Regions from separate parts of the Streptomyces sp. NPDC002499 genome, predicted to be linked through region 1. Evidence: riboswitches for the same ligand, from Rfam matches in the RefSeq annotation. Region 1 holds a riboswitch; each other region holds the start of a gene.
The links. A riboswitch is a leader RNA that binds a small molecule or an ion and turns the genes downstream of it on or off. The one in region 1 is predicted to bind cobalamin.

Region 1 (3,552 bases):
CTCCTTGCGCAGGGCGAGGGCGACCTGCCGGGCGGTGTCGCCGAGCGGCTGGTCGTCCCGGACGAAGGACCAGGCGAGCATGGTGACAGGGCCGGTGAGCATGCCCTTGACCGGGCGCGAGGTGAGGGACTGGGCGTACGTCGTCCAGCGCACGGTCATCGGCTCGGGGCGGGAGATGTCGCCGGCCAGGATCGGCGGCCGGACGTAACGGGTGCCGTAGGACTGCACCCAGCCGTGCTGCGTGGCCAGATACCCCGTCAGCTGCTCGGCGAAGTACTGGACCATGTCGTTGCGTTCGGCCTCGCCGTGCACCAGGACGTCCAGACCGGTCTTCTCCTGGAAGGAGATCACCTCCTGGATCTCGGCCCTGATGCGCTCCTCGTAGCCGGCCGTGTCGATCCGGCCCGCCCGCAAGTCGGCGCGGGCGGTGCGCAGTTCACCGGTCTGCGGGAAGGAGCCGATCGTGGTGGTCGGCAGCAGCGGCAGCCCGAGGTGGGCACGCTGGGCCGCGGCGCGCTCGGCGTACGGCTGCGAACGGCGGGCGTCGGCGTCCGTGACGGCGGCGGCGCGGGCCCGTACCGCCGGATCGTGTGTGATCGGCGAGCCCGCACGCGAGGCCAGGTTGGCACGGTTGACGGCGAGTTCGGCGGCGATCGTGTCGGTGCCCTGGGCGAGGCCCTTGGCGAGGGTGACGATCTCGGCCGTCTTCTGCTTCGCGAACGCGAGCCAGCGCAGGATCTGCGGCTCGATGTCGCGCTCCCGGGCGGAGTCGAGCGGTACGTGGAGCAGCGAGCAGGAGGCCGACACGTCGACCCGGTCGGCGAGGCCGAGCAGGGTGCCGAGGGTGGAGAGGGACGCCGACAGGTCGTTGCCCCAGATGTTGCGGCCGTTGACCACACCGGCGACCAGTCGCTTGCCGGGCAGCCCGCCCACGGCGGCCAGCGCGTCGAGGTTGGCCGCGGCGGCCTCGGTGAAGTCCAGGGCGAGCCCCTCGACCGGCGCCTTGGCCAGCACCGGCAGCGCGTCGCCGAGCCGGTCGAAGTACGAGGCGACCAGGAGCTTCGGCCGGTCGGTTTGGCCACCGAGGTCACGGTAGGCGCGCGTGGCGGCGTTCAGCTCGGCCGGGGTGCGGTCCTGGACCAGGGCGGGCTCGTCCAGCTGCACCCAGTCGGCGCCCGCCGCCCGCAGGTCGGCGAGGACCTCGGCGTACACCGGCAGCAGTCGGTCGAGCAGGGTGAGCGGGTCGAAGTCGGCCGGTACGCCCGGGGCGGGCTTGGCCAGCAGGAGGTACGTGATCGGGCCGACCAGCACCGGACGGGCGGTCAGCCCGAGGGTCAGCGCCTCCGCCAACTCCGCGACCTGCTTGGTCGAGTCGGCGGCGAAGACCGTGTCCGGGCCCAACTCGGGCACCAGATAGTGGTAGTTGGTGTCGAACCACTTCGTCATCTCCAGCGGCGCCACGTCCTGGGTGCCGCGCGCCATGGCGAAGTACCCGTCCAGGGCGTCCGCTTCGACGGCCGCGCGGTGACGGGCGGGGACGGCGCCGACCATGACGGTGGTGTCGAGGACGTGGTCGTAGTACGAGAAGTCGCCGGTCGGCACCTCGTCGACGCCGGCCTTCGCCAGCTCCCGCCAGTTGGTGCCACGCAGCTCTGCGGCCGTGGCGCGCAGGGCGTCGGCGGTGACGCGGCCCTTCCAGTAGCCCTCGATGGCCTTCTTCAGTTCCCGGTCCGGGCCCTGGCGGGGGTAGCCGTACACGGTGGCCCGCGCTGCCGCGGCTGCGGTCTTGGTGGTCACGGAGATCTCCTTCGCGAGATGGATCCCTGAGATCCCGGCGACGGGACGCGAGCGCGAAGGGTGACGAAACCGGGCGGGCCCGACCCCGTGCGGCAGTGGAACTGCGCGGTCGTCCGCCTGGTATGTACGCCGACCCGCCCACGAGGTCACCGGGATGTCCGCGCACGATTCGGCCGTACGCGGGCAGTTGGCAGGTCTTCGGACTCGCGGGCACGTCCTCCGGTCTCCCGGCGGACTCCTACTGGCCGTCGCTTCCCAAGCCCTCCGTGGGCCCAGTGCGTATGACGGCGGTCGTTCCCGCTAACCGCTGCGGGGCAGTCCCGGATTCCCACCGGGTTCCCTCTTGCGACGCATCCCGCCTGGCGGACGGGGCGAACCAGCTGCACGGGCCAGCCTACGGGGTGGCGCGGCGGACCGAAGCGCCGCGTCCACCGTCCGGAGGGTGATCCGGCCCACCCGGGACCGGATCAGCCCTGGTCGTGGGCGGGGTTGTCAGCTGGTGAGGACGACGAGTTGCTGGGTCGCCCGGGTCATCGCCACATAGTGGTCGACCGCTCCTTCGATGCCCTCGCCGAACTTCTCGGGGTCGACGAGGACGACCAGGTCGAACTCGAGCCCCTTCGACAACTCGGGAGTCAGTGAGCGGACGCGGGACGTCGCCCGGAACGTGGGATCGCCGATGACGCAGGCGATCCCGTCGTCGTGTGCCGCGAGCCAGGTGTCGAGGACCGAGGGCAGATCCGAGGCGGAGCCGTGGACGACGGGGATACCGCTGCTGCGGATGGAGGTCGGCACGTTGGCGTCCGGGAGCGCGGCCCGGATGACCGGCTCGGCCTCCGCCATGACCTCTTCCGGCGTGCGGTAGTTGATGCTCAGCGAGGCCACGTCGATCCGGTTGAGCCCGACGCGTTCGAGCCGTTCCTGCCACGACTCCGTGAACCCGTGCCGGGCCTGGGCGCGGTCGCCGACGATGGTGAAGCTCCGGGACGGACACCGCAGCAGCAGCATCTGCCACTGCGCGTCGGTCAGTTCCTGCGCCTCGTCCACGACGACGTGCGCGAACGGTCCGGCCAGCAGGTCCGGGTCGACGGTGGTCAGTTCGGCCTCGTCGACCAGGCTGACCTGGGCGTCCTCCCCGCGCAGCATCTTCACCAGGCCGATGCCCTCGTCACCGTCGTCGCCCGAGGTGGACACCGCTTCGATCAGGTTGTCGACGACCTGGGTCATGCGCTCGCGCTGCGCGGCGAGGACGGCCTTGTGCCGACGCTCGCGCCGCGCCGCCTCCGGGTCGCCGAGCCGCTGCCGTGCCGCGTCCAGGAAGGGGAGGTCGGACACCGTCCAGGCCTGGGCCTCCGCGCGCTGCAGCTTCTGCACGTCGTCGCGGTCCAGCCAGGGAGCGCACATCCGCAGATAGGCGGGGACCGTCCACAGATCGCCGACCAGGTCGTCCGCTTCGAGCAGCGGCCACGCGCGGTTGAAGGCGGTCAGCAGCGCTCGGTTCTGCAGCAGCGACTTGCGCAGCAGGGTGGTCGGGGCGTCGCCCTCGTGCTTCTCCATCAGGAGGGTGAGCAGCTCCTCCCAGACCTGCTCGCGCGCCTCGTTGTGCGGGGTGCCGGGTTCCGCCGCGTCGAACGCCACGGCCCAGTCGTCGGCGCTCAGCGGGATGTCCGACCAGTGGGTGGTGACCGTCATCCCCTTGGCGGGCGGCTCCTCGTAGAACCTGACGGCCCTCTCGATCGCCTTCACCAGGTCCGC
Region 2 (3,552 bases), on a different contig from region 1:
CCTGCTGGCGCTGCTCGGGTTCATGGCCATCGCGGCCGGAGTGAAGGTCAGCAACGGGCAGTTGGCGATCCCGCAGCTGTTCGAGGACATGTTCCCGGACTGGTTCGCGGGCGTGGCCTTCGCGGCGATCGGCATCGGCGCACTGGTGCCCGCGGCCATCATGTCCATCGCGGCCGCGAACCTCTTCACCCGCAACATCTACAAGGACTTCATCAAGCCGGACGCCACCCCGGCCCAGGAGACCAAGGTCTCCAAGCTGGTGTCCCTGCTGGTGAAGGTCGGCGCCTTGGTCTTCGTCCTGACGATGGACAAGACGGTCGCCATCAACTTCCAGCTCCTGGGCGGCATCTGGATCCTCCAGACCTTCCCGGCCCTGGTCGGCGGCCTGTTCACCCGCTGGTTCCACCGCTGGGCCCTGCTCGCCGGCTGGGCGGTCGGCATGATCTACGGCACGGCCGCCGCGTACGGCGTCGCCTCCCCGACCCAGAAGCACTTCGGCGGCTCCTCCAAGGAGATCCCCGGCATCGGCGAGATCGGCTACATCGGCCTCACGGCGTTCGTCCTGAACGTCGTCGTCACGGTGGTCCTGACCTTCGTCCTGAAGGCACTGAAGGCCCCGGAGGGCGTGGACGAGACGCAGCCGGGCGACTACACCGCGGACGCGGGCGACCCGGGCGTGGAGGTGGAACTGCCGCCGGCCACGGCGGGGACCTCGCACTAGACGCTCCCGGTCAACGGGTCATCGGGCCGCCGGAGAAAATCCGGCGGCCCGTTGTCGTACCCGTCGGGCACACTCGCCTGCATGGACATCGTGATCCGGGCAGCGCACCCCACCGAATACGAGACCCTCGGCGAGATCACCGCCCAGGCCTACCTCCAGGACGACCTGCTGACCTTCGGCGAGAGCGACTGGTACCTCGGCGAGCTCAAAGACGTGGCCAAGCGGGCGGCCGTCGCCGACGTACTGGTCGCCGCGGACGGGGACCGGATCCTCGGCGGGGTCACCTTCGTCACGGCCGGCACGCACATGGCCGAGCGGGCCGGCCCCACCGAGGCCGAGATCCGCATGCTCGCCGTCGACCGGGCGGCCCGCGGCCGGGGCGCCGGCGAGGCACTCGTCCGCGCCTGCGTCGACCGCGCACGAGCCGCCGAGGACTGCACCGGCATCGTCCTGTCCACCCAGCCGACCATGCGCGCCGCCCACCGCATCTACGAACGCCTCGGCTTCGTCCGCGTCCCGGAACGGGACTGGAACCCCATTCCGGAGGCCGGCGACTTCGTGCTGCTCACCTATCAGTTGACGTTCTGACACGCTCCGAAGTCGGCGCGCGACACAACATCTAGGGGTGCTCCTACAACCCAGCACAAGATGTATGCTCATGCTCGCTGTCGTCGCAGGGGAATCCGGTGCGAATCCGGAACTGTCCCGCAACGGTGTACTCATGCGTGTTCGCACACGTATGGGCGTCAGTCCGAGGACCTGCCGACAGCGCGCCCGACCAAGCCGGTCGGGTGCCATGACGTCCGGGCCTCGTGGAATGGGCCGGGGACGCGACGCCGTCGTGCGCTCGTGGCTGCCCCCTGCCCTCCGCCTGGCCCCCGTGCCCAGCGAGGGAGAGCCCCACGTGACCATCGCGCCAGCCGACCCGGCTTCAGTCACCGCGCCGGAGACCGACGGCCCCGGTACCGCGTTGCTGCGGATCCTGACCGAGCTGACCGCCGACCTCCCCGACGCCGACCCCGGCCGGGTCGCCGCCGCCGCGCTGCGCGGCCGGTCCGCGCAGGCCGACGAGGCCGAACTGCGCGAGCTGGCCACGGAGGCCGCCGCCGGTCTCATCTCGGAGGACCCCGCCTACTCGCAGGTGGCCGCCCGGCTGCTGACCGTCTCCATCCGCGCCGAGGCCGCCTCGCAGGGCGTGACGTCGTTCACCGAGTCGGTCGCCGTCGGCCACCGCGAGGGCCTCATCGCCGACCGCACCGCCGAGTTCGTCCGCGTCCACGCGGCCCGCCTCGACGAACTGATCGACCGCACCGCCGACGACCGCTTCGGCTACTTCGGCCTGCGCACCCTGCACAGCCGCTACCTGCTGCGCCACCCCATCACCCGCAAGGTCGTCGAGACCCCCCAGCACTTCATGCTGCGCGTCGCCGCCGGCCTCGCGGAGGACGACAGCACGCGCGCCCTGGACGAAGTCGCCTCGCTCTACCGCCTGATGAGCCGGCTCGACTACCTCCCCTCCTCCCCCACGCTCTTCAACTCCGGCACCCGGCACCCCCAGATGTCGTCCTGCTACCTCCTCGACTCCCCGCTGGACGAGCTGGACTCCATCTACGACCGCTACCACCAGGTCGCCCGCCTCTCCAAGCACGCCGGCGGCATCGGCATCGCCTACTCCCGCATCCGCTCCCGGGGTTCACTGATCCGCGGCACGAACGGACACTCCAACGGCATCGTCCCGTTCCTCAAGACACTCGACGCCTCCGTCGCCGCCGTGAACCAGGGCGGCCGGCGCAAGGGCGCGGCCGCGGTCTACCTGGAGACCTGGCACTCCGACATCGAGGAGTTCCTGGAGCTGCGGGACAACACCGGTGAGGACGCCCGCCGTACGCACAACCTCAACCTCGCGCACTGGATCCCGGACGAGTTCATGCGCCGGGTCAACGAGGACGGCGTCTGGTCGCTGTTCTCCCCCGCCGACGTGCCCGAACTCGTCGACCTGTGGGGCGCGGAGTTCGACGCCGCGTACCGCAAGGCGGAGGCCGCCGGGCTCGCCCGCAAGACCATCCCGGCCCGCGACCTCTACGGCCGCATGATGCGCACCCTCGCGCAGACCGGCAACGGCTGGCTGACCTTCAAGGACGCCGCCAACCGCACCGCCAACCAGACCGCCGAGCCGGGCCACACGGTCCACTCCTCCAACCTCTGCACGGAGATCCTGGAGGTCACGGACGACGGCGAGACCGCGGTCTGCAACCTCGGCTCGGTCAACCTCGGCGCCTTCGTGGTCGGCCGGGACATCGACTGGGACCGGCTGGACGAGACCGTCCGCACGGCCGTCACCTTCCTCGACCGGGTCGTCGACATCAACTTCTACCCGACCGAGCAGGCGGGCCGCTCCAACGCGAAATGGCGTCCCGTCGGCCTCGGCGCCATGGGCCTCCAGGACGTCTTCTTCAAACTCCGCCTGCCCTTCGACTCCCCCGAGGCCAAGGCCCTCTCCACCCGCATCGCCGAGCGCATCATGCTCGCCGCGTACGAGGCGTCGACGGACCTGGCCGAACGCAACGGCCCCCTCCCCGCCTGGGAGAAGACCCGCACGGCCCGGGGCGTCCTGCACCCCGACCACTACGACGTCGAACTGACCTGGCCGGAGCGCTGGGCGGCACTGCGGGAACGTATCGCCAGGGTAGGTATGCGCAACAGCCTCCTCCTCGCGATCGCCCCCACCGCCACCATCGCCTCGATCGCCGGCGTCTACGAGTGCATCGAGCCGCAGGTCTCCAACCTGTTCAAGCGCGAGACGCTGTCGGGCGAGTTTCTCCAGGTCAACT
Region 3 (3,552 bases), on a different contig from region 1:
TCGCCACCGGGCTTGAGCAGCACGGGATTCATCAGCGCGGTCGGCTCGATCCGACAGGCCTGCGCCTGCATGGCCTGCGCCCGCCCGATCTCCGCGCCCTCGCGCGTCACGAACGAATTGAGGGACATGTTCTGCGCCTTGAACGGCGTGACCTTCACGCCCTGCCGCACCAGCCACCGGCAGATCCCGGCGGTGACGACACTCTTGCCGGCGTCCGAGGTGGTCCCGGCGACCAACAGCCCGCCGCCGCTCATGACTTGCGCCCCTTCGCGAGCAGCCGCCCGGCGACGCTCACGCCGAGCGCGAGCAGAGCGACGCGCCGGGACAGCCGTACGGCCCGCTCGATGTCCTGTGTGACGACGGCGCGCCCCGAGGCGCCATTGAGGACGGGCCGGTGCTCGACTCGCCCTCCATAGGCCAGCGTTCCGCCCAGCCGCACCCCGAGCGCCCCCGCGAACGAGGCCTCCACGGGCCCGGCGTTGGGGCTCGGGTGCTTGCCCGCGTCGGCGCGCCAGGCGCGTACCGCCCCGCGCGGATCGTCGCCCGCCACGGTCGCGAGGACGGCGGTGAGCCGCGCCCCCGGCCAGCCGGCCACGTCGTCGAGGCGGGCCGAAGCCCAGCCGTAGCGGCGGTACTTGGGCGATTTGTGCCCGACCATGGCGTCGAGGGTGTTCACGGCCCGGAAGCCGACCAGGCCCGGCACGCCCGCCACCGCGCCCCACACCAGCGCGCCCACCACCGCGTCGGAGGTGTTCTCGGCGACGGACTCGACGACGGCCCGGGCGATCCCGTCGGCGTCGAGGGCCTGGGGGTCGCGCCCGCAGAGATGGGGCAGCCGGGCCCGCGCGCGCTCGATGTCCCCGGCCGCCAAAGCCTGCCCGATGGCCCCGGCCTCGCGGGCGAGGGAGGTGCCGCCGACGACGGCCCAGGTGGCGGCGGCGGTCAGCGCGACGGAGGCGGTACGGGAGGGGCGTACGGCGGACGTTGCCGCGGCGGCGAGGGCGACGGCGCCGCCCGCGCACACGGCGGTGTGCAGGGCGCCCCAGCCGCGGTGGTCGCGCCACAGCACCTGCTCCACGGCACCGGCGGCCCGGCCGAACGCGGCGACCGGATGGCCGCGGCGCGGATCGCCGAGCAGATGGTCACCGAGGAGGCCGGCGGTGGCGCCGTACGCGAAGACGCGATCGGCACGCATCGGCTCAGCCGGCCGTCGGGTCGGGCAGAGCTCGGGTGATGGACCTCAACAGGCGGCCGCGCATGGCGAATTGTCCTCACTCAGGGTGTCCGCGCCCTGGTTCGAAGAGAGCGACGGCGAGAGTTCCTGGCTCCCGGGACTACCTACCCCGGTGACAGTGGCGGGACCGCGCCGGAATCACACCGGCTTCCTCTCTTGCCGCCGTACTTGGCCCCGGCAGTCCACCACGGGCCTGGAAGAACCGTCAACTTGCCGCTGACCTGCGACGGGAGAGTGTGCTGAGGCCCACACAGGGCCCGTCGGAGGTCGGCGGACGATCGGTCGAGGAACAGGCGGGGATCAGGCGGGGACGAGTCGGGGGATCAGGCGACGATCAGCGAGATCCCGTACGCCACAGCCGCCGCGCACGCCGCGAAGCAGACGTAGGCGCCGGTCACCGCGAGGGTGGCCGAGCCGCCCTGGGCCGTCGCCCTCTCCTGGCGGGACAGGCCCGCGACGCCGAGGGTGAACAGGGCCACGAGGCCCACAGTGACCACGAGGCTGACGCCGAAGACGGAGCCGAGGGCCGCCCAGTCGATGTGCATGCTGGTGATTCCTTCGTTACCGGTGGGCGGGGATCAGAGAGCGGGGGCGGCCGACGGGGCGGCCGGATCGGCCGCGGGGGCCGCGGGCGCCGGGATGGTGGCCGTCAGGTCGTCGGTGACCGGGCCCGCGGGAGGCGGGGTCACGGCGGCGATCGCCGTGGTCACCACGCCGGGCGGCTCCTCGGTCTCGTTGACGTTGCTGTGGTCGACGACCTCGCGGCGGGAGAGCTTCCAGATGGCCGCGCTGGAGGCGATCAGGAAGACGGCGACGACCGCCGTGCCCCAGTCGCCGAGGTCGGTGACGGACTCGGCGAGCGCGCCCACCAGGGCGGCGGCCGGCAGGGTCAGGCCCCAGGCGACGAACATGCGGGTCGCCGTCGACCAGCGGACCACCCCGCCCTTGCGGCCGAGGCCCGCGCCCATCACCGAGCCGGAGACGACGTGCGTGGTGGAGAGGGAGAAGCCGAGGTGCGAGGAGGCCAGGATGGCGGTCGCCGCGCTGGTCTGGGCGGCGAAGCCCTGCTGCGGCTGAAGCTCGGTCAGGCCCTTGCCCATGGTGCGGATGATCCGCCAGCCGCCGAGGTAGGTGCCCAGCGCGATGGCGAGACCGGCGGAGAGGATGACCCAGGTGGGCGGGTCGGAGTCGGGGGCCACGGCGCCGCCGGCGACCAGGGCGAGGGTGATGATGCCCATCGTCTTCTGCGCGTCGTTGGTGCCGTGGGCCAGCGAGACCAGTCCGGCGGAGGCGATCTGGCCGGCGCGGTAGCCCTTCGCGGCGGCCTTGCCGTCGGCCTTCCTGCCGAGCCGGTAGGACAGGCGGGTCGCGAGCAGCGCGGCGACACCGGCCACGATCGGGGCGGCGACCGCCGGCAGCAGCACCTTGGTGACGAGCGCGTCGCCGTGCACCGCACCGGTGCCGGCCGAGGCGATGGTGGCGCCGATCAGACCGCCCATCAGGGCGTGCGAGGAACTGGACGGCAGTCCGACGAGCCAGGTCACCAGGTTCCACAGGATCGCGCCGACCAGGGCGGCGAAGATGACCTCGGGACGGATGCCGGTCTCGTCGACGAGACCCTTGGAGATCGTGTTGGCGACCTCCACGGAGAGGAAGGCGCCCACCAGGTTGAGCGCGGCGGACATCGCCACCGCCACCTTGGGCTTGAGCGCACCGGTCGAGATGGTGGTGGCCATCGCGTTGGCGGTGTCGTGAAAACCGTTCGTAAAATCGAACGCGAGAGCGGTTACGACCACAATCGCGAGGATCAGCGAGAAGTTTTCCATTTACCCAGGCAATCGTTCGAGGTCATCGGTCCTTTGAACGTAGGCAACCTGAATGAACGGAAAGTGAACTGAGGGGGGCTTGGTGGTGTATGAAACGGGGGGTCGCCGCACCGATCCGTCCCGGCGACCTCGACGACCCCCGCGCCCCATGGCTCAGTAGCCCCGGGCGAACCTCTTCAGCTGGGTCCGGGTCCCGTTGAAGAGATTCTGATCACCCGGCAGGCTGCCGCTGTTGTCGTACTGCCAGAAGGTCCAGTACGACCATCCGGCCGGCAGCGCTCCCGTGTCCGCGGAGTCGTGGCGGGCGATCCACAGCGGGTTCGCGGCAAGCGCGTCGCTGCCGCCGGTGCACAGGTTCCACCAGTGCGCGGTCGTGTAGATCACCGGCAGGCGCCCGGTCAGCCGCCGCACCTCGGCGCTGAACGACTTGATCCAGCCGACCATGGCCGCCTTGCTCAGTCCGTAGCACCTCTTCTTGGAGTCGTACGGGTT

Region 2: another riboswitch for cobalamin. It lies ahead of ACWD5F_RS39795 (ribonucleoside-diphosphate reductase subunit alpha); the one in region 1 lies ahead of metE (5-methyltetrahydropteroyltriglutamate--homocysteine S-methyltransferase).
Region 3: another riboswitch for cobalamin. It lies ahead of ACWD5F_RS27280 (cobalamin biosynthesis protein); the one in region 1 lies ahead of metE (5-methyltetrahydropteroyltriglutamate--homocysteine S-methyltransferase).

Annotation. Positions count from the first base shown of each region.
Region 1 covers NZ_JBSFXO010000014.1:78,444-81,995, forward strand. The annotation lists gene metE (5-methyltetrahydropteroyltriglutamate--homocysteine S-methyltransferase) at 1-1,797, opposite strand, end outside; cobalamin riboswitch at 1,970-2,193, opposite strand; gene helR (RNA polymerase recycling motor ATPase HelR) at 2,290-3,552, opposite strand, start outside.
Region 2 covers NZ_JBSFXO010000016.1:221,992-225,543, forward strand. The annotation lists gene mctP (monocarboxylate uptake permease MctP) at 1-721, shown strand, start outside; gene ACWD5F_RS39790 (GNAT family N-acetyltransferase) at 803-1,309, shown strand; cobalamin riboswitch at 1,374-1,502, shown strand; gene ACWD5F_RS39795 (ribonucleoside-diphosphate reductase subunit alpha) at 1,626-3,552, shown strand, end outside.
Region 3 covers NZ_JBSFXO010000009.1:443,647-447,198, forward strand. The annotation lists gene ACWD5F_RS27275 (cobyric acid synthase) at 1-254, opposite strand, end outside; gene ACWD5F_RS27280 (cobalamin biosynthesis protein) at 251-1,195, opposite strand; cobalamin riboswitch at 1,297-1,436, opposite strand; gene ACWD5F_RS27285 (hypothetical protein) at 1,558-1,779, opposite strand; gene ACWD5F_RS27290 (anion permease) at 1,813-3,060, opposite strand; gene ACWD5F_RS27295 (lysozyme) at 3,214-3,552, opposite strand, start outside.